Regions from separate parts of the Mesorhizobium sp. WSM4817 genome, predicted to be linked through region 1. Evidence: predicted binding sites of a transcription regulator. Region 1 holds the regulator's gene; the other holds the start of a gene.

Region 1 (11,048 bases):
TACTGGCGCGGTCGAGGTGGAAGGAAAGGTCAGCCATGTGCCGGCCTTTTTGTCTCGAGGGCTATTGTCGTCGGGAAGCCGCGGCTTCAAGCGCAGCGGCACGCTGATCGGGCCGCCGATTCAGCCAAGCGTTGTTCGGTGGCGTCACCTCGAGCGATCAGACCGGTTCACCAGATATCAGTATTGCCCGCGTCTCGCATTGACATGGCGTGCCAATTCCGGCGTCTCGAAGACGTAGTCGCTCCAGGCCGATTCCGGAATCTGACCGGCCAGATAGCATTCCAGCAAAAGACGTTGCTCAGGACTGAGAGGTCTCGGCGCGCGCTCATGGTCCATTCTCAGCGAGTGAAACAGACTTCTGGGCGAGTGAAGCAGATTTCCGGGCAAGTGAAACAGATTTCTGGTCACGTCCGAGACAGTGAAGTGGATCGACATGTGTTCGGTCTCCTTTGACCATCCAGCGCCCAGGGATCGGGATCGATCTCCGCTCCGCTGCCTTCGGTTCGGAAAGGACCATGCGCCAAATCAAAACGCTACAGCGTGTGTTGTGCGTCCAAAGCGACGCGCGGCGCTGCAATGGCTGTTTAACGTCGAAGGCCGGATAAGGTTCAACGCGGCTGGCGGTAACGCCGATCAGGCAGCCGAAACCCACCAGGTCGGCTCATGCTCTCGGCCTGCGCGTCTGACCGAACCGCTGCGGCAGCTGCGCAGCAACGTTTTCAAGGCGGCCGGCTGGCTATTCGCAGACCATGCGGACCCGTTTTCCGGGTTGGCTGACGTTCCTGCAGGTGAGCGGTTTCGCCGGCTCGGATGACGGCGTCGGCGGCTGTTTGGCAATCCTGGCGATTTTCCTTCTCGGCGCCGCGGAGGTGTCGATTTTGCGGGCCGCCGCTGTTTCAGGCGTTTCGGGCGCCGCAGGAAAGATATCGGTCTGCAGCAACTGAGGCCGTTCGGCTTGCGCCTGCTGCGGCGGCCGGTCCCAGAACCGCCGGACATCGAGCGGCCTTGGAATGACGACGGTGCCGTCGTAGCTGCGCGAGCAGCCGCCCCCTAGCAGCAGCATCGGGCACACGAAAAAAGGCAGGATCCGTCGCAACATCGGCAACACCCTTGCGGGATCTATAACGCGGCTTCGGTTCTACCGACAACCGTCGGAATACACTGCGGGCAAGGCTAGCGCATGACCCGGAGAATCGGAATCGATTTCGCTGGGGATCATGCGCAAAAATCAAAGTGCCGCAGCGTCCCTGGCGCGACTTTGGCGCGATTGGGGGTCGGGCATGGACGATTGCCTGCCCAAGCCCATCAGCCCTAAGCCCATTAGCCAAGGGGCGCCTTGCTCGAAAAGGTCCGCGGACGGGGAAATCCAGCGCGGGATAGCCACGTCGGCCTATCGGGTCCAGCCGATTCGGCGACGCTTTGCGACAAGACTATGGTGCGATCGCACCATACCAAAGCATGCGTCCGGTTGGAACAATAAGCGCATTCGAGTTCCGCTCCTCCAGTTACGGGCGGGAGCAGCGACCGCCGGCAAGAAGCAGGGTCAGATTTACCCCAACGGACCTGCTTCGGCGATGGCACGGCCGTGACCTCCTTGGCCGCATGCAACGCGCTCCCGCCCGGATTTTCTTTTTCGGCGCCAATTGTTCGCCCGTCCAGGCAAATGCCGGCCGCAATTCGCGCAAGCTGCTGATTCCAGCGGCAAACCACGGCTGTACCGGCAAGACCCGCGGCCCTTCCTTTTGACAGGGCTGTGCGGCGGTTACCGGGCTGACATCAAACTGTCATGTGACTGTAATAATCGGGGGCTATGGCCTCAGCGGGCGCCGAAGGAATGGCGCCCAGAGACCATTTTTCCGAACAGGAGCAGGCCACATGAAGAAATTCCTCCTTACGGCGTCGGCCGCGGCGCTTGCGCTCGCCGCGTCGGCTGGTTATGCCGCCGCGCGCGACCAGATTCAAATCGTCGGTTCGTCCACAGTGTTCCCCTTCACGACGGCTGTCGCTGAAAAGCTCGGCCAGAGCGGAAAGATCAAGACCCCGGTCGTCGAGTCGACTGGCACCGGCGGCGGCATGAAGCTGTTTTGCCAGGGCGTCGGCGAAAATACCGCCGACTTCACCAATGCCTCGCGCGCCATCAAGGATAGCGAGCTTAAAACCTGCAAGGCAAACGGCGTGACGCCGGTCGAGATCAAGGTCGGCTTCGACGGCATCGTACTGGCCAACTCGAAGGCAGGGACTGTCGTCGATCTGACCAAGGAACAGGTTTTCAAGGCGCTCGCCAAGAACGTCGCTGTTGACGGCAAGGTCGTCCCCAACCCCTACAAGAACTGGTCGGATGTCGATGCATCGCTTCCCGCGACAAAGATCGAGGTGCTTGGCCCGCCGCCGACTTCCGGCACGCGCGATGCATTCGTCGAGCTCGTCATGGATGCGGCCTGCCAGGAAGAAGTGAAGGCGGCTAATGAAAAGGGCTGCGGCGAGATCCGCGAAGACGGCGCTTTTGTCGAGGCCGGCGAAAACGACAATCTGATCGTCCAGAAGCTGGAAGCCAACCCCAATGCCTTCGGCGTCTTTGGCTTCTCGTTCCTTGACCAGAACGCCGACAAGCTGCAGGGCCACAAGGTCGATGGCGTCGAGCCGACTTTCGAGAACATCGCATCCGGCGATTACGGCGTTTCCCGCTCGCTCTTTGTCTATGCCAAAAAAGAGCATGTCGGTGTCATCCCCGGCATGCAGGAGTTCATCGCCGAGTACACCTCGGATGCTGCATGGGGTCCTGATGGTTATCTGGCCGACAAGGGCCTGATCCCGCTGCCGGACGCCGAGCGCGCCAAGTCGGCCGAAAACGCCAAGGCCCTGAAGGGCATGGGCTCCTGATGTTTCGGGGTCCGAGCCTACCGCTCTGACCCCTCATATCCTAAAGCACAAAGCGCGGGACCATAGGTCCCGTGCTTTGAGCCGGTGAATGACCGGCGGTCGAGGGGACGTCCCGAATCATGGTCGGTTATCTCGTTGTTCTTCTGGTGGTTCTGGCCGCGGCGGCCTATTGGATCGGCCGGACCCGCGCCATTGCCAGTGTCAATGGCGACGTCGCGCGACTGCATTCGCTGCCTGGCCAGCATGGCATGTTTCTGGCGCTTTTTGCCGCCGGTCCCGCGCTGCTTGCGATCGTGTTGTGGTCGCTGGTAACGCCAGGAATTGAATCGTCGATCGTTACCGACCGCTTCTCCTCCGAGTTGTCGGGAATGGGCGTCCCGCAGGTCGAAGCTTTCATCCGCGACGCTCGCGCGATGGCCTTTGGCGGGCTTGTCGGCTTTGCCGATCCGACGAAAGAGGCGGCCGCCGCCCTCTACAAATCGGTCCATGCGACCAGCACCTGGATCATCTGGACCGTCGCACTCGTGCTTTCCGCGTCCGGATTTTACTGGGCCTATTCACGCATCGCACAGGCCTACCGGGCGCGCCACGTGGTCGAGCGCGTTCTTCGCGCTTTCTTGATCGCCTGTTCGGTGGTCGCGATCCTGACGACGATCGGCATCGTCCTGTCGCTGATCTTCGAGTCGCTGCGGTTCTTCCAACAGGTGCCGTTCTACAAGTTCCTGTTCGGCACGCATTGGTCGCCGCAGAGCGCCTTCACCGGCGCGGGAGCGGAGGCCGGGGCGGTCAACGAGGACATTTTTGGCATGGTGCCGCTCTTTGCCGGCACGTTGCTCATCACCTTCATCGCCATGCTGGTGGCTGCGCCTATCGGGCTGATGGCTGCGATCTACCTTTCGGATTACGCCTCCAAAAGCGTCCGCGCGGTCGCAAAGCCGGTTCTGGAAATCCTCGCCGGCATTCCGACCGTCGTCTACGGCTTCTTCGCCGCGCTGACGGTTGCGCCCTACTTCCGCGGTATCGGCGAAAGCCTGGGCCTCAACGTCGCGTCTGAATCCGCGCTCGCCGCAGGCGTGGTCATGGGTATCATGATCATTCCCTTCGTTTCCTCGCTTTCCGACGATGTGATCAACGCCGTTCCGCAATCCCTGAGAGACGGTTCTGCCGGCCTCGGCGCGACCAAGTCGGAAACCATCCGCAAGGTGGTCCTTCCCGCTGCCCTTCCGGGCATCGTTTCGGCGATGCTGCTTGCCGTCAGCCGCGCAATCGGCGAAACGATGATCGTGGTCATGGCGGCGGGGCTGGCGGCAAACCTCACGGCAAACCCGCTCGAAGCGGTCACCACCGTGACCGTGCAGATCGTGACACTGCTTGTGGGCGATCAGGAGTTCGACAGCGCCAAGACGCTTGCAGCCTTCGCACTCGGCCTGGTGCTGTTCTGCATCACGCTTACCCTCAACATCGTGGCTTTGCGCGTCGTCCAGAAATACCGAGAGCAATATGACTGATGCGATCTCGTCATTCGGCGCCGTCGGACGGCCGGTCAGCGTTCATACCGACGATGCCGCGAAGGCGCGGCTGAAGGGCCGCTACCGCACGGAAAAATGGTTCAAATGGCTTGGCGCTGCAGCTGTCGCGTTGGCCGGCTTGTTCCTTGTGCTGCTCCTGTCGACGATCGTCACGCAGGCGATTCCGGCGCTGCGGCAGAACTATGTGACGCTGCCGATCGATCTTTCAGCGGCCAAGGTCGACCCGGCGAAACTCGACGAAGTGAACTACGACGCCATCGCTCAGGAAGCGCTTACGGCAAAATTTCCGGATGTGAAGAGCCGCCAGGACAAGCGCCTTCTGCGCGGGCTGATTTCCACCGGCACAGGCGTGTTCCTGCGCAAGGATATTGCGGCTGATCCGGGGATGCTCGGAGGAACGGTGGACTATGCGGTTCCACTTGACGATTTTGCCGACCTCTATCTCAAGGGTTTGCTTGCCGACGTCGGTTCGGACGAAGCGATTTCGACAAGCGTCACGCCTTCGGAAACCAGCGGCGACATCGATCTGACCTTCGGCGACGATGCCATGCTGGCGCTGGCGCGCGGCCATGGTGCGACCGAGGGCGAAAACGGCATGTTTACGCTGACGAGCGGCGCGTCGTCGCTGCTGGTCGCGTTCAATGGCGGCACGGTCAAGCTGACCTCGCTGTCGTCTGCGGCCAACGGCACGGTGATCGCAAAAGGCACGGTGATCGAGGCGCTGGACAGCACGGCGCCCGCCGCGAGCGGCCAGGCATTCCTGCGCGTCATCGAGACGCCGGAAGCATCGCGAAAGATTTCGGACAAGGTGATCGTCTGGCTCGACACGCTGAAGAGCGCCGGCCTGATCGAAAGCCGGTTCAACTCGATCTTCTTCTTCACCGGCGCAAGCCGCGAGCCGGAATTGGCTGGTGTCTGGGGCGCGGTCGTCGGATCGTTCCTGACCATGATCGTAACCCTCGCAATCGCCTTCCCGATCGGCGTTTCAGCGGCGATCTATCTTGAGGAATTTGCGCCCAAGAACCGGCTGACGACGATGATCGAAGTGAATATCAACAATCTGGCGGCGGTGCCTTCGATCGTCTTCGGCCTGCTTGGACTTGCCGTATTCCTGAATTTCTTCGGCATGCCGCGCTCAGCCCCGGTGGTCGGCGGCATGGTGCTGGCGCTGATGACCCTGCCGATCATCATTATCGCCTCGCGCGCTTCGCTGCGCGCCGTGCCGCCTTCGATCCGCGAGGCGGCGCTTGGCATCGGAGCGTCCAAGGTCCAGACCGTATTCCATCACGTCCTGCCACTGGCGATGCCGGGCATCATGACCGGCACCATCCTCGGAATGGCGCATGCGCTCGGCGAAACCGCGCCGTTGCTGATGATCGGCATGGTCGCCTTCATCGTCGACATTCCCGGCGGCTTCACCGATCCCGCGACGATCCTGCCGGTGCAGATTTTCATGTGGGCGGATTTCCCGGAAGCGGGGTTCCAGCAGAAGACTTCGGCGGCGATTTTGATTTTGCTGGTGTTTTTGGTCATCATGAATGCCATCGCGGTGATACTGCGCAGGCGCTTCGAGCGGCGCTGGTAAGGAGTAGAGGATATGAACATCATGACGGAAGCCGGCGTCGAGCAGAAACTGAGCAGCGCAACCAACGCCCCTTCGATCAAGATGAAGGGCGAAAAGGTCTCTGTTCACTACGGCGAGAAGCGAGCTCTGTTCGACGTCGATCTCGATGTCCGCGAGCATCAGGTGACGGCGTTGATCGGGCCATCGGGCTGCGGCAAGTCGACGTTCCTGCGTTGCCTGAACCGAATGAACGACACCATCGATATCGCGCGGGTGAGCGGCAAGATCACGCTCGACGGCGAGGACGTCTACGATCCGAAAATCGATGTCGTCGAGCTGCGAGCTCGCGTCGGCATGGTATTCCAGAAGCCGAACCCGTTTCCGAAGTCGATCTACGAAAACGTCGCCTATGGTCCGCGCATTCACGGCCTGGCCAGGACCAAGGCCGAGTTGGACGGCATCGTCGAATCGAGCCTGAAGAAGGCCGGCCTGTTTAACGAGGTCAAGGATCGCCTACTCGAGTCGGGAACCGGTCTGTCCGGCGGACAGCAGCAGCGTCTGTGCATTGCGCGCGCCATCGCCGTGTCGCCGGAAGTGATCCTGATGGACGAGCCCTGTTCGGCGCTCGATCCAATCGCCACCGCCCGCGTCGAGGAACTGATCGACGAACTGCGCCAGAATTATACGATCGTCATCGTCACCCATTCGATGCAGCAGGCGGCGCGCGTGTCGCAACGCACGGCGATGTTCCATCTCGGGTATCTGGTCGAGGAGGGCGCGACCGACAAGATGTTCACCAACCCCGACGACAAGCGCACCCAGGACTACATCACCGGCCGGTTCGGCTGAGCGGTCCGGCGAATTTCGAACACGAGGACAGCACCATGGGTGAACACACCGTCGCATCTTTCGACGAGGAACTGGAGCACATCGACAGGCTGATCCGCGACATGGACGAGCTCGCCGCCGCAATGGTAGCGGCCTCGATCCGCGCGCTGCTTGCGTCGGACAATGCGATGGCGCAGCGCGTCGTCTCGGACGACGCCATCATGGATGCGCGGCAGCGCGAACTCGATGACAGCGCCATCACGCTGATCGCCAAGCGGCAGCCGATGGCGCAGGATCTGCGCGCCGTGGTTGGCGCAATCCGCATGGCGGGCGATCTCGAGCGCATCGGCGATCTGGCCAAGAACATAGCCAAGCGGGTCAGCGCAGTCGGGCAGAGCGCGACGCCGCGTAATCTGTCGCACGGTATCGACGCGATGGCGGACCTCGTTCTTGTGCAGCTGCGCGGCGTGGTCGAGCACTATGTGTCGCGCGATGCCGGCGCGTTGAAGGAACTGCGCGCCGACGACCAGAAGATCGACGTGAAATACACGGCGGTTTTTCGCGAGCTCCTGACCTACATGATGGAGGATCCGCGCAACATCACCGCGTGCACGCACCTTCTGTTCTGCGCCAAGAATCTCGAGCGTATCGGCGATCACGTCACCAACATCGCCGAAAACGCCTACTTTGTCGTGACCGGGCAGCAATTGCCGGCGGACCGCCCGAAGCTCGACGAAACGACGATGTCGGCGCCGGCGACATGACAGGAGTAACCGGCCGATGATCGCGCCGCGCATCATGGTGGTGGAGGATGAAGAGCCGCTGGGCGTCCTCCTCCGTTACAATCTTGAATCCGAAGGCTATCAGGTCGAGGTGGTGACGCGCGGCGACGAGGCCGAAATCCGGCTGCAGGAAAACGTGCCCGATCTTTTGGTGCTCGACTGGATGGTGCCGGCGGTTTCCGGCATCGAGCTTTGCCGGCGCCTTCGGGTGCGCCCCGAAACCGAGCGGCTGCCGATCATCATGCTGACCGCGCGCGGCGAGGAGAGCGACCGGGTGCGCGGCCTTTCGACCGGAGCCGACGACTATCTGGTCAAGCCGTTCTCGACACCGGAATTCATGGCCAGGGTCAAGGCGCTGCTGCGCCGCGCCAAGCCCGAAGTGCTGTCCAGCGTGCTCAAGGTCGGCGACATCATGCTCGATCGTGAATCGCACAGGGTCTATCGCAAGAAGAGCGAGATCCGGCTCGGGCCGACCGAATTCCGGCTGCTCGAATTCATGATGCGCCACCCGGGCCGGGTCTTCTCGCGCAGCCAGTTGCTCGACAATGTCTGGGGCGAGACGATCTACATCGACGAGCGCACGGTGGACGTCCATGTCGGCCGGTTGCGCAAGGCGGTCAACAATGGTCGCATGCCCGATGTCATCCGCACCATCCGCGGCGCGGGCTATGCGATCAGGGAAGACTAGGGGATGTGCTGATATTCAGGTGATGCCGGCCTGCGAACGGCTGATACCTGCGCTTACCTACAGCGCCGCGCACCCTGTTGGGCACGCAAAGGACGCTGTAGAACTTTGATTTTGCGCACGACCTTTCCGAAATCGATCTCGATTTCGGGGTCATGCGCGGGCTCACGTACCCAAAAGTACGCTCCGCTCCGGTTCTCGGAACCCACCATTCTCGACTCGGCCTGACCTGAATCTCAACACACCCCAAGTCGCGACCCGGGAATCCTTCAAGCCACGTTCTTTCCGACCGAGCCGGCTCGTGCCTGGATGCTCGGCGCGAAAATCTCCTGATCGACGAAGCTTAGCGCCCGCATGGCGCAGCCTTCGCGTATCAGCGGCAGCTCGTTCGGCTCGGTGTCGAAGGAAATCGAACCCGAATGCTGGCCGCCGGCGGTCTGGGCGATGGCCTCGCGCAGGGCCGGCTCGATCAGGTCGAAGGCGGCAGCGCTGGCGCCGACCATGGCCACCGGCGCCGGATCGATCAGCGCAAACAGGCTGCCGAGCCCGAAGCCGAGCGCCTCGCCGGCCTTGCGGTAGGCTTCGCGCTCCGGTCCGTCCATCTCGCGCGCCCGGGCCGCCAAGGCCCGCATGTCGGCGTCGCTGACATCGGCGACCGGCTCGGCGTTCTCGCTCAACAGCCTTGCGTTGCGCCAGATGGCGTAGTTGCCGGCATAAGCCTCGACGCAGCCGCGCCGCCCGCAGCGGCAAAGCGCGCCGCCCGGCCGATGGATCATGTGGCCGAATTCGCCGCCTGAGGAGTGGGTGCCGGTGAACAGCTCGCCCTTCAGCACCAGCCCCATACCGATGCCGTGCGAGAGCAGGATGGCGATGAAATCGTCGCGGTAGCGATCCGGGTGGCGCCAGCGCAGCGCCACGGCCATCATGTTGCAGTCGTTCTCCATGATGGCCGGGATGCCGAACTCGCGTTCCAGAATGTCGGCGAAGGCGATGTTCGTCTGCGGCGTGATCGGCGACCACAACATGGCGCGCGCGTGGGAATCGGTGATGCCCTGGATCGCCAGCGCGATGCGGGCGACGCTTTGGACATCGAGGTCGGGATCTTCGAGCCGGCGCCGGACGATGGCGACACATTCGTCGATCAGCGCGTCACGCGACATGGTCAGCGTGTCCAGCCGGCGCTGTTCCTCGGCGACCACTTGTCCGGCATAATCGATGACGGCGACCGACAGGAAATTCAGCGACAACACGACGGCCAACACCGCAGCGGCTTGCGGATTGAGGCTGAGGCCGACCTGCGGCCGGCCGCGTTTCAGCGAAACCGTCTCGCTCGCCTTGCTCTCGGCCAGGATGCCTTCCTGGATCAGGTCGGCAGAGATCGCCGATATGGTCGAATGGCTGAGGCCGGTGGTCGCGGCGATCTCGGTCCGCGACGGCTGGCCTGCCCGGCGCACGGCCGAAATCACCATCGCCCGGTTGCGCCGGCGCAGATCGTCATGACGGATTCCCACCGACATTTTTTGTTTCCTCCTCATTGCCGCGGCCGCTCATGAATCGGAAGCCGTCGGTATGTCGGACAAATACTGGCAGAAGCAAAAGGGGCTGTCATTATTTATTCCGAGCCTCGAAAAAATCTCGACAGGACGTCAAAATCCATCAGAAATGTGTTGACAGTGCTTCGGCCTTGGACCAGTATTTTTTCGAGGCTCGAAAAAAATAGAGCCTTTGTGCCGGCCTTCGGGCCAGTTGGTCGCGCCCTACGCGGCGCAGGGAGGAATATCATGAAGAGATTCGCAGCCGCCATTCTGGCGGGGGTCGCCATGTCGCTGACGCTCGCGTCGGCCGCGCAGGCCAAGGACAAGGTCATTGGCGTTTCGTGGTCGAACTTCCAGGAAGAGCGTTGGAAGACCGACGAAGCCGCCATGAAGGCGGCGATCGAGGCCGCCGGCGATAAATATATCTCCGCTGACGCACAGTCCAATCCCGGCAAGCAGCTGACCGACGTCGAAAGCCTGATCTCGCAGGGCGCCAACGCGCTGATTATCCTTGCGCAGGATGCCTCGGCCATCGGTCCGGCGGTGCAGAAGGCGCTGGACGAAGGCATTCCGGTCGTCGGCTATGACCGGCTGATCGAGAACAAGGACGTCTTCTATCTGACCTTCGACAACCAGGAAGTCGGCCGCATGCAGGCCCGCGAAGTGTTCAAGGTGGCGCCGGAAGGCAATTACGTCTTCATCAAGGGCTCGGGCGCCGACCCTAATGCCGATTTCCTGTTCGCCGGCTCCATGGAAGTGCTCAAGGATGCCATCGACAGCGGCAAGATCAAGAATGTCGGCGAGGCTTATACGGACGGCTGGCTTCCCGCCAACGCCCAGAAGAACATGGAACAGTTCCTGACCGCCAACGACAACAAGGTCGATGCGGTGGTTGCCGCCAATGACGGCACCGCCGGTGGCGTCGTCGCGGCGCTGACGGCGCAAGGCCTGGCCGGATCCGTCCCGGTTTCGGGCCAGGACGGCGACCATGCCGCGCTGAACCGTATCGCGCTCGGCACACAGACCGTATCGGTGTGGAAAGACGCGCGCGAGCTCGGCAAGAACGCCGCCGAGATCGCCTCGCAGCTGGCCGACGGCAAGCCGATGACAGACATTGCCGGTGTCAAGGATTTCACCACGCCGGGCGGCAATGTCGTCAAGTCGCTGTTCCTGACGCCGATTGCCATCACCAGGGACAATCTCAACGTCGTCATCGACGCCGGCTGGATCAAGCAGGAAGAGGTC
Region 2 (11,048 bases), on a different contig from region 1:
CCTGATGCGGTTCCTGGTTGGCATGACGATAATAGTCGATGGCGATCGGATTGGCCGCGCTGATCCTGGCGATGCGCCCGGCATCGGCCAGCGCCTCCGCCGGTGAGAAGCTGTCGCGATAGCTTCCCGAGAAGCGCGAGGCGATCGCCGTGAGCGCCGCATCGGCGCCGGTCTCTTCGGCGGTCTCGCGCAGAATGTCGTCCCAGGTCCGCACGATGGCGCGGATCGCTGCCTCGATCGTCGCCTGGTCGACCTTCGGCGTCCTGCCGCCGGAACGGCCGATGATGAAGTGGACACGAGCCAGCCCGCCTTCCGGGAAGGCTGGGTAGTAGGCCGAAAGCCGGCCCTGGAACATCGTCTTCAGATAGGTGCCGATCTTCTCGCGCACGACGCTGTCGTAGCGGTCGCGCGGCACGAAAACGAGGATCGAGACGAAACGGTCGAACTGATCGGCGCGCACCAGCGCCCTGACGCGCGGCCGCTCGATCAGCCCCAGAATGGCTTCGGCGTGCTTGCGCAGGATCGGCACCGGAACCTGGAACAGCTCGTCGCGCGGATAGCTCTCAAGCACGTTGATCAGTGCCTTGCCGGAGTGGTCTTCAGGGTTGAAACCGGATTTGGCGATGATGGTTTCGGCTTTCGACCTGAGATAGGGGATCTTCATCACCGAGCGCGTGTAGGCAGTCGAGGTGAACAGGCCGACGATGCGCAGCTCGCCGGCAAGCACGCCCTTGGCGGTGTAGGTCTTGACGCCGATGTAATCGAGATAGATGCGGCGGTGCACCGACGATTTGGCATTGGCCTTGGTGACGATCAGCGGTTCCGGCCCGTGCAGGAAGGCGCGGATTTCCGGCGTCGTCGACACCGCTTCGGTGCCGCGCCGCAGCACCAGCACGTCGGGATCGGAGAGGATGCCGAGGCCGGGCTTTTCGGTGCGCTCCAGGGTGCCGCTCTTCTCGCCGCCGGTATATTTGAACTCGCGCATGCCGAGGAAGGTGAAATTGTCGTCGCGCAGCCATTCGAGGAGGGCGATCGCTTCGGTGACGTTGGCCTTGTCGAGCGGCACCGGAGCGTAGCGGAACTCGGAGATTGCCTGGTCGAGGCGGGCCAGCATCGGCTTCCAGTCGGTGACGGCGGCGCGCACCTGGCCCAATATTTTCTTCAGCCGGTCAGCCAATGCCTCGGCCTGCTCGGACGAAACACGGCCGATATGGACGTGGATGACGCTCAGCCGTTCATGACTGTGATCGCCCTTGGCGAAGCCGCCATCGCCGAGGATTTCGTCGACGCCGCTCTTGTCGTGCCTGACGACGATGACCGGATGGGTAACCAGCAGCGGTTCGCCAGCGCTCTCGGTGATCTCGCCGAGGATGGAATCGAACAGGAACGGCATGTTGTCGTTGACGACGGTGATCACCGTCATCGGCCTGCCCTGGCGCACGACACCGGAATCAACCTCTATGGCGACGACGCAATCGCCCTTCTTGTGCCTGGCGACGGCGCGTCCGGCGAGATCGGCGGCGCGTTCGAGGGCGGTGACCTCATAGGCGGCGACATCTTCGGCCGGCGCACGGGCCAGCAGGTAATCGGCAAGCCTGCCGGGTTTCTCGCTGCCCTTGGCCGTGCTTATCTTTTTCAACTGGCTTGCAGATTTCAGGCCGGCCATGTCGCTAAATCCCTCCCTCATATGTTTTGCGACTATGGTAGCAGATGACCGATATTTGGCGACAAAGGTTTGACCGCTTGCGACGAAATGTCGGGATTCGCCGGTGGGTCACCGAAAATGAGGAGAAAATCCGCCATAAAAGACAAAATCATCGCACTTGACCTCGCGCCTGCGGAACTGAGCGAAGCGACGAAAGCCTATTTCGCCAAATGCGAGGAGAAGCTCGGCCTCGTTCCCAATGTGCTTTTGGCCTACGCTTTCGATGAGACGAAGCTGCGCGCCTTCACCGACATACCACGCGATGGCGCGGTGAGAGCATGGCGGTTGCGAGCCAACCGGACCTCACATTAGTGATTCGCATTCTCGTTGCTTGTTTTTCGGTTTGGTCCGATGATCGTCCTGCGGCGTGACCGCATGTCGGTTTGACGCCCGCCGATCAACGGAAGATCAACGGAGGAGAACATGGCGAAATTTCTCTATGTCTATCACGGCTCCGGCAAGATGCCGACCGACGACGCCGAACGGCAAGCGGCGATGGATGCCTGGAACGGCTGGTACGGCAAGCTTGGCTCGGCCGTGGTCGACGGTGGCAATCCGGTCGGCATGTCGAAGACCGTGCTGCCCGGCGGCAAAGTCGAGAACAATGGCGGCAGCAATCCGACCGCTGGTTACACAATCATCGAAGCGAACGACATCGACGATGCCGTCGCCAAGGCCAAGGATTGTCCTATCCTGAAGGACCCGGGTTTCAGCGTCGAGATCGCGCCGATCATCGAAATGGGCTGACGCACCGGCTCAGGATCGAGCCGCAATCGCCGCCGCGGCACCGGCCATGGTGGTGGCGCTGACGCGGTTGGCGATCTTCATCGCCCGCCTGCTCTTCAAGAGTTTTCGCGCCTGCGCTGCCGCCAGCACCCAGGCCAGATCGATGGCGACCAGAACCACGGCCATGGTCAGCGTCAGCTCGATCCAGCCGACGACCGTCACTGAGGCGAGATCGATGATGGTCGGCAGCAGCGCCAGGTAGAACATCATGATCTTGGGATTGCCGAGCGTCACCGCCATGCCGGCAAAGAACAGTTTGACGGCCGACTCCTCGCGCGGCATCTCGCCTTCGCGCGCCTCGACCGGGGCCGTCCACATCTTCCAGGCGAGGTAGGCGAGATAGGCGACGCCGACCCATTTCAGCACGACGAAGGCAAGATGGAAGGTCTGCGCCACCACCGCCAGCCCGAACACCGCCAGCGACAGCCAGATGGCCTCGCCGATCCACATGGCGAGCAGGAATGGAAACACGTCGCGAAAGCCCTTTGCGATAACCCGCGCCACCAGGGCGGCAATCGAGGGGCCGGGCGAGCCCGCGGCGACGAAAAGGGCGGCGGCGAAGATCAAAAGCGAGGTGACGTGCATGTGAGTGCCTTCGAGCGTCAGAGAGCCCAAGGATACCGGATCAGCGGCGGTTTGGCACCCCCTGCAGCTTGCAGAGAACTTTGCCCTCTGAACAGGCGTCGGCGCTGCCCCTCATCTGGTTGCCGCCATCTTCTCCCCGTCAACGGGGAGAAGGGCGCTGTCATCGACGGTTCCGCCAATTACCAGCGTTGCAAGAAATGAACGCCGAGGGTGCGCTCAGCGGTCTTCTCCCCGTTCACGGGGAGAAGGTGCCGGCAGGCGGATGAGGGGCAGCGCCGACCCCTTCAATGAGACGTCGCCTTACGCCGCGCCGACCACTTTCGCCGATTTCTCAAAACGCTTGCGCTCGTTCGGGTCGAGATAGAGCTTGCGCAGACGAATGGTCTTCGGCGTCACTTCGACCAGCTCGTCGTCCTGGATCCAGGCCAGCGCGCGTTCCAGCGTCATGCGGATCGGCGGCGTCAGCTTCACCGCCTCATCCTTGCCGGCAGCGCGGATGTTGGTCAGCTTCTTGCCCTTCAGCACGTTCACTTCGAGGTCGTTGTCGCGTGAATGGATGCCGATGATCATGCCCTGATAGACCTTGACGCCCGGATCGATGACCATCGGGCCGCGGTCTTCCAGGTTCCACATCGCATAGGCCACTGATTCACCCTGCTCGTTGGAGATCAGCACGCCATTGGTGCGGCCCGGCAGCTCGCCCTTGTAAGGCTCGTAGGCATGGAACAGCCGGTTCATGACTGCTGTGCCGCGGGTGTCGGTCAGCAGTTCCGACTGGTAGCCGATCAGGCCGCGCGTCGGCGCGTGGAAGACGATACGCTGGCGGTTGCCGCCCGACGCGCGCAATTCGACCATCTCGGCCTTGCGCTCCGACATTTTTTGCACGACGACGCCGGCATGCTCTTCGTCGACGTCGATGACGACTTCCTCGACCGGCTCGAGCAACTCGCCGTTCTCGCCCTTCTGCATGACGACGCGCGGCCGCGACACGGCAATCTCGAACCCTTCGCGGCGCATCGTCTCGATCAGCACGGCAAGCTGCAATTCGCCGCGGCCGGAGACGAAAAACGAATCCTTGTCAGGCGATTCCTCGATTTTCAGCGCGACATTGCCTTCGGCCTCGCGCAGCAGGCGGTCGCGGATGACGCGGCTGGTCACCTTGTCGCCCTCGGTGCCGGCCAGCGGGCTATCGTTGACGAGGAACGACATCGTCACGGTCGGCGGATCGATCGGCTGCGCATGCAGCGGCTCGGTCACCGACAGGTCGCAGAACGTGTCGGCGACGGTGCCCTTCGACAGGCCGGCGATGGCGACGATGTCACCCGCCTGCGCCTCGTCGATCGGCTGGCGCTCGAGCCCGCGGAAAGCCAGGATCTTCGAGATACGGCCGGTTTCGACCTGGGTGCCGTCATGATGCAGCACCTTGACCGCCTGGTTGGACTTCAGCGTGCCGGATTCGATGCGGCCGGTGATGATGCGGCCAAGGAACGGATTGGCTTCCAGGATGGTGCCGATCATCCGGAACGGGCCGGGGTGGACGGTCGGCGCCGGCACATGCTTGATGACGAGGTCGAACAGCGGCGCCAGACCCTGGTCCTTCGGACCTTCGGGGTTTTCCGACACCCAGCCGTCGCGGCCCGAACCGTAAAGGATAGGGAAGTCGAGCTGCTCGTCGGTCGCGTCGAGCGTTGCAAACAAGTCGAACACTTCGTTGACCACCTCGACGTGGCGGGCGTCCGGCCGGTCGATCTTGTTGATGACGACGATCGGCTTCAATCCGACCTTGAGCGCCTTGCCGACGACGAATTTTGTCTGCGGCATCGGCCCTTCGGCGGCGTCGACCAGCACGATGGCTGAATCCACCATCGACAGGATGCGCTCGACTTCACCGCCGAAATCGGCGTGGCCGGGGGTGTCGACGATGTTGATTCGGGTGTCCTTCCAGTCGACCGAGGTCGCCTTGGCCAGGATGGTGATGCCGCGTTCCTTTTCGAGGTCGTTCGAATCCATGGCGCGTTCGGCAACGCGCTGGTTGTCGCGGAACGAGCCGGACTGTTTCAGGAGCTGGTCGACGAGGGTGGTTTTCCCATGGTCGACGTGCGCGATGATCGCGATATTACGAATTTTCATGTTGTGGTCTCGGGAGCGTTGCAGGCAGCAGGCCAAAAGGCGCTGCCTCTTTCGGTTGGGCGGCTCATACAGGGTTTTTCGCAATTGCGAAAGAGGAGGCGTGCCACCAAATAGATGGTCACCAAATCTTAAGCGTCTTGGTGTGAAATTGAATTATTAACCAAAGCGGAACCTTTCACGGTCGGGACAGTTCAAATTTCATGAGCAAAACGGGCATCAGATACCGGCCAATCGTTGCATGGGCTGCGCTCGCCGTTCTGCTTGCGGCAGGCGTGGCACAGTCGGCCGCGACGTCGAAGGAGCCTGCCCCGCCGTCCGACACCCGAACGGCGGAGCAGTTGTTTGCCGACGCTCCCGATGGCGTCGACCCGGTGGTGACCGGGCCGGTCAGCGCCGCCTTCAAGCAAAGGCAGGAGGCCGCCAACTGCGACAGCGCTGTTTGGCCCAATATTCCGACCGTTTGCTATCCAGACTGACGACCGCCGACGGCGGTAGTCATCCCGAGATACCGTTCCGCTGCGATCCTTCACGCCCCCCTCTGCCCTGCCGGGCATCTCCCCCACGAAGGGGGAGATCGGACGTCGCCGCCGCTTTCGCCAACCTCCAACGTTGCAGGCGCGAGCGGAGCGCCCAAGCTGCCAATCTCCCCCCATGTGGGGGAGATGTCCGGCAGGACAGAGGGGGGCGCTGTCCCGCCTGCGTTTTGGCCATTGTTGAACCCAGTCCCCTCACGCCGAATGCACCGGGTCGAGCGTGACCTTGTAGAGTTCATTGTCGTCGCGATCCATCAGCCGTACCGTCATCTGTTCAGTGGCGCCATCGATGTCGACGAGGCCGAAGAACTGCAGGCCGGCCGAGGGTGGCAGGTTCTGCCCCTGCTCGGCGGTTGGCGCCTTGATGAATTTCAGCTCCGGGCCGAAGGTCATGTCGAAATCATTGGGTCCATAGGTGCCGGCATGGAGCGGACCCGAGACGAATTCCCAGAACGGATTGAAGTCCTGGAACTGCGCCTTGTCGGGATTGTAGTAATGCGCCGCCGTGTAGTGCACGTCGGCGGTCAGCCAGACGGTGTTGGTGATGCCGGCATTCTTTATGTAGCGAAGGAGGTCGGCAATTTCCAGTTCGCGGCCCTTGGCCGGGCCATTGTCGCCATTGCTGACGGCCTCGGCGCCGGCCTTGTTGGTGGCGTCGTTCCAGACGACGAGACCAAGCGGCATGTCGGCGGCGATGATTTTCCAGGTCGCGTTGGAGTTTGCCAGTTCGCGCTTCAGCCACTTCATCTGCTGTTCGCCGAGGATGCGCGATTGCGGCGTCACCGTATCCTGCATGCCAGGACCGTTGGCGCCGCGATAGGAGCGCATGTCGAGGAAGAACACGTCGAGCAGCGGCCCGTAGGCGATCTTGCGATAGACGCGGCCCGGTTCCGACGGCTCGTAGCGGATCGTCGTCATCTCGTGGAAGGCACGTGCCGCGCGTGCCGCCAGCACATGGATGTTTTTTTCCGAGTAGCGGTCGTCGGCGCTCAGGTTCTTCGAATCCGACCAGTTGTTGACCACCTCGTGATCGTCCCACTGGTAGAAGGTCGGGCAGATGGCGTTGAGCCCCAGCACGTTCTTATCCATCATGTTGTACTTCCACTGGCCGCGGTACTCGTCCAGCGTCTCGGCAACCTTGCGCTTTTCGTCGATGAGGACCTTGTTCTTCCACTTGCTGCCGCCGGGCAGCTCGACCTCGTCCTTCATCGGGCCGTCGGCATAGATGGTGTCGCCGGAATGCAGGAAGAAGTCGGGCGTATGCTTGCCGATCGTGGCATAGGTCTTCATGCCGGTGTCGTCGATGCCCCAGCCCTGGCCGGCGGTATCGCCCGACCAGGCGAAGCGGATGTCGCGTTTCGAGGCCGGCGCCGTGCGGAAGCGGCCGACGATCGGCTCGGAGACGGCGTTGATGTCGGCAAGATCGGCCGCGACCATGCGGTAGAAGATGTCCTGGTCGGAGGTGAGGTCGGTGAGCAGCCGCTTTACCGTGTAATCGCTGGCCGGCGACGTATCGAGCGGCGCAAGGCGCAAGGGATTGGCGAAATTCTCCGTCGACGAGACTTCGAACATGACGCGCGAAGGGCGGTCGGTCCGCGTCCACACCACGCCACTGGCTGCGTCGACATCGCCCGACTGGATGCCATGGGTGAAGGCGGGCCGCTGATTGGCGCGCGAATAATAGGGAAGCGCGAGGCCCGATACGCCGACGAGGCCGGCGGCGCTCGCCGACGTGACAAAAGCGCGGCGCGAAATCTTGTTCATGGCTGTCTCCTGGATGGCTTAAACATCGCCGCCAAGGTCCAGCGTCAATGTTTCACGCACATCTCGAAACCATGAAGGTTTTCTGACGATCAACAGGCTGGCGAATCTCCCCCCTCGAGGGGGAGATGTCGCCGAAGGCGACAGAGGGGGTCGTGTCGCGTGGAGCGCCAACCTCCTGCGTCTGCGATAAGGGGCCGAGCCCGGTCGGACCGACCCCCTCTGGCCGCTTCGCGGCCATCTCCCCCTCAAGGGGGGAGATTAGCGCTCGGCCGTCACAGCTCAAGCCGCCTGCGGGTTCGGCTCGAAGGCCGGACGGCTGGTGTTGATCAACAGCGAGATGCAGGCTGCGGCTATTGCCGTCATGCCGGCGATGAGGAAGGCAAGTTCGTAATTGCCCTGCAATTCACGCATGGTGCCGCCGAAGAAGGCGGCCGCCGCTGCACCCACCTGATGGCCGGCGACGATCCAGCCGAAGACGATCGGCCCGCTGCGGTCGCCGAACGCCTCGTTCGACAGCCTGAGCGTCGGCGGCACGGTGGCGATCCAGTCCAATCCGTAGAGCACGGCGAAGATGATCAGGCTGGTCGACGAAAAGCCGGAATAAGGCAGATAGATCAGCGACAGGCCGCGGATGCCATAATAGACGCCGAGCAGCTTGCGCGGGTCGAAACGGTCGGTGAGCCAGCCCGACAGCGTCGTGCCGATCAGGTCGAAGATGCCCATCAGCGACAGCAGGCCGGCGGCTTGCACCTGGCCGATGCCCATGTCGCCGCAAAACGCGATCAGGTGCGTTCCGACCAGTCCGTTGGTGGTGAAGCCACAGATGAAGAAAGTGGCGAACAGATACCAGAACACCCGCGTGCCGGCGGCACGACGCAGCGTGCTGAGCGTGTGGGTGAGGAAATTGCCCTGCGAGGCCGGCGGAACCGGCGGCACGTCGTCGACGTCCGCGCCGTAGCGCACCATGCCGATCGCGGACGGCCGTTCCGGCACCAGCAGCCAGACCAGCGGCACCAGGCAGGCGGTGGCGACCGCAATGGCGATGGCGACAGGCTTCCAGCCGCCCGACTGCGCGAGCGCGGCGAGCAGCGGCAGGAACACCAGCAGGCCGGTGGCGGCCGAGGCCGACATCAGCCCCATCACCAGGCCGCGATTGGTCTTGAACCAGCGATTGACGATGGTGGCGCCGAGCACCGTGGCGACCGCGCCGGAACCGACGCCGGAGAATACGCCCCATGTGAGAAGCAGGTGCCAGGGCTGGGTCATCAACAGGCTGAGCGCCGTCGAGCCCGACATCAGCACCAGCGACGCCAGCAGCGTGCGGCGCAGCCCGATCCGTTCCATCAGTGCCGCGGCAAACGGCCCGGTCAGGCCGTAGAGGAAGATGCCGATGGCCGCGGCGAGCGAGACGACATCGCGCCGCCAGCCGAAACTCTCCTCCAGCGGCAGCATCATGACGGCCGGCGCCGACCGCAGGCCCGCCGCGATCAGCAGGCACAGGAAAATGACGGCCACTACGACGAAAGCATAGCGCTGGCCAAACGGGCGGGATCGAGCTATCATGTTACTGACCGGTACGTTTCAATGCATGGGAGCATACGTACCGATCGGTAACATTGTCAAGCAGGCAACGGCACGTCCAAGAATGAAAAGCATTGAGCCAACGATCAAAGCGGATGAGCGGCCCCGCGCGGGCGAAAAAATCCTTCGCGTTGCCCGCGACCTGTTCTACCGGCAAGGCATCAGGGCGATCGGCGTCGACGAGATCGTGCGGCGCGCTGGCGTCACCAAGCCCAGCCTCTATCGCAGCTTTCCCTCCAAGGACGAATTGGCCGCGTCCTATCTGCGGCAATACGACCTCGAGTTCTGGGCCCGCTTCGACGCGGCGGTGGCTGCCCATCCCGGCAATCCGCGCGCGCAGATCGCCGCCTTCCTGACCCGCATCGGCAAGCGCACGCAAAAGCCCGACTATCGCGGCTGCGGCATGACCAATGCGGCCGTCGAATATCCCGAACGTGGCCATCCGGCCCGGGTGGTGAGTGAGGCCAACAAGCAGGAATTGCGCCGACGCCTGCGCGCCATGGCGGCGGCGATGGGTGCCGGCGACGCCGAGACGCTGGGCGACGGGCTGCTGCTTCTGATCGAAGGCGCCTACATCAGTGGCCAACTGTTCGGGGCCGGCGGACCGGCGAAGTCCGTGGCCCGCAACGCCGACCTGCTGATCGAAGCGAGCTTGAAGAAATAGCGATTAACGATACCGTGCGGCAGCCCCGAAACGGAGTTGCCCGCGATGCGTGCTCTTTTGCTGATCCCGCTTGCCCTCGCTGGCCTCTGCCAGCCTGCCCGGGCCGGCGACATTTCCAGCGCCTACACCGATCTCGACTGGAAGAAGGACTGCGTGACCTACGCGCAAGCGGAGGAAGGCGACGGCGACTGGGCCAGTCTCGCCTGTTCGGGCTATCGCGGCTACCCGGTGCTGATCGCCTACGACGACGCCCGCGAATCGCTGTTTTATGGTTTTCCGCCCAGCGACATGACCGCAGTCTGGGAAAGTTTTGTCGCCTTCAACACGGCCGCATCCAAACTCGAGTGGCGCATCGAGACGAACGGCGATCGCGCCGTCCCGTTTGCGGTCATCCATCGGCGCTCGATCAGCAATCCCGAGGTGGAGAACAAGCCGACCGACGTGCTGATCGTCGCCAAGGTCGCCCAGCCGGAGACCTATGAAGGCTGCACCGTCGGCCTGGTGCTGGCCACCGGCAACCCCGGCGCCAACGACCAGGCACGCAAGCTCGCCGACGAGAAGGCGCGGACCTTTGCCTGCGGCAAGGACAAGCGCGTGGTTATCGGCAACGCGCCCGCTTTCGGCCGCGTCGACAATTAGGAGCGCGTCGCATTGAAAAGTAACGTCGGTCAGCGCTGCCCCTCATTGCCCTGCCGGGCATTTCGCCCCGTATAGTGACGGGGAGAAAGACGCAGCCATCAATGGTTTCGCCAATTACCACCGTTGCTGAATGGGCGCCAAGGTCGAGGTCAGCGGGCTTCTCCCCGTTCACGGGGAGAAGGTGCCGGCAGGCGGATGAGGGGCGGCGCTACGCCAGCAGTTTGCTCGCAACTTCAGGCGTTCGGCTACTACTTGCTTGCCTTGGCCCGTTCGATCGCCTCGACGATCATCTTCTTGGCGTAGGCGGCATCGTGCCAGCCCTCGATCTTGACCCATTTGCCGGGTTCGAGATCCTTGTAGTGCTCGAAGAAGTGCTGCACCTGCTGGCGGGTGATGTCGGGCAGGTGCGTGTATTCGGTGACGTTCTCGTAGCGCAGCGTCAGCTTGGGCGAAGGCACCGCGATGATCTTTTCGTCGAGGCCGGAATTGTCTTCCATCACCAGCACGCCGATCGGCCGCACATTGATGACGCAGCCCGGCACCAGCGCCCGCGTGTTGCAGACCAGCACGTCGATCGGGTCGCCGTCACCCGACAGCGTGTGCGGCACGAAGCCGTAATTGCCGGGATAGCGCATCGAGGTGTGCAGGAAGCGGTCGACGA

The links. The regulator PhoB, encoded in region 1, activates phosphate uptake and scavenging genes when phosphate is short. The targets are predictions, from matches to a motif close to TGTCATNNANCTGTCAT.
Region 2: AC0L2K_RS00200 (alkaline phosphatase D family protein) is a predicted target of PhoB. The motif match lies at 7,575-7,591, and genes of this name have one in related genera.

Annotation. Positions count from the first base shown of each region.
Region 1 is NZ_JBVVQQ010000018.1:129,403-140,450, forward strand. Features, by position in the region: gene AC0L2K_RS23330 (hypothetical protein) at 178-435, opposite strand; gene AC0L2K_RS23335 (hypothetical protein) at 737-1,063, opposite strand; gene AC0L2K_RS23340 (PstS family phosphate ABC transporter substrate-binding protein) at 1,876-2,880, shown strand; gene pstC (phosphate ABC transporter permease subunit PstC) at 3,000-4,388, shown strand; gene pstA (phosphate ABC transporter permease PstA) at 4,381-5,994, shown strand; gene pstB (phosphate ABC transporter ATP-binding protein PstB) at 6,007-6,822, shown strand; gene phoU (phosphate signaling complex protein PhoU) at 6,858-7,565, shown strand; gene phoB (phosphate regulon transcriptional regulator PhoB) at 7,582-8,271, shown strand; gene AC0L2K_RS23370 (ROK family protein) at 8,538-9,785, opposite strand; gene xylF (D-xylose ABC transporter substrate-binding protein) at 10,050-11,048, shown strand, end outside.
Region 2 is NZ_JBVVQQ010000001.1:43,176-54,223, forward strand. Features, by position in the region: gene AC0L2K_RS00170 (NAD-glutamate dehydrogenase) at 1-1,666, opposite strand, end outside; partial or broken gene AC0L2K_RS00175 (peroxidase-related enzyme) at 1,802-1,969, shown strand; gene AC0L2K_RS00180 (YciI family protein) at 2,129-2,452, shown strand; gene AC0L2K_RS00185 (LysE family translocator) at 2,462-3,076, opposite strand; gene typA (translational GTPase TypA) at 3,377-5,206, opposite strand; gene AC0L2K_RS00195 (hypothetical protein) at 5,407-5,682, shown strand; gene AC0L2K_RS00200 (alkaline phosphatase D family protein) at 5,935-7,503, opposite strand; gene AC0L2K_RS00205 (MFS transporter) at 7,783-9,066, opposite strand; gene AC0L2K_RS00210 (TetR/AcrR family transcriptional regulator) at 9,149-9,748, shown strand; gene AC0L2K_RS00215 (hypothetical protein) at 9,794-10,387, shown strand; gene ppa (inorganic diphosphatase) at 10,636-11,048, opposite strand, start outside.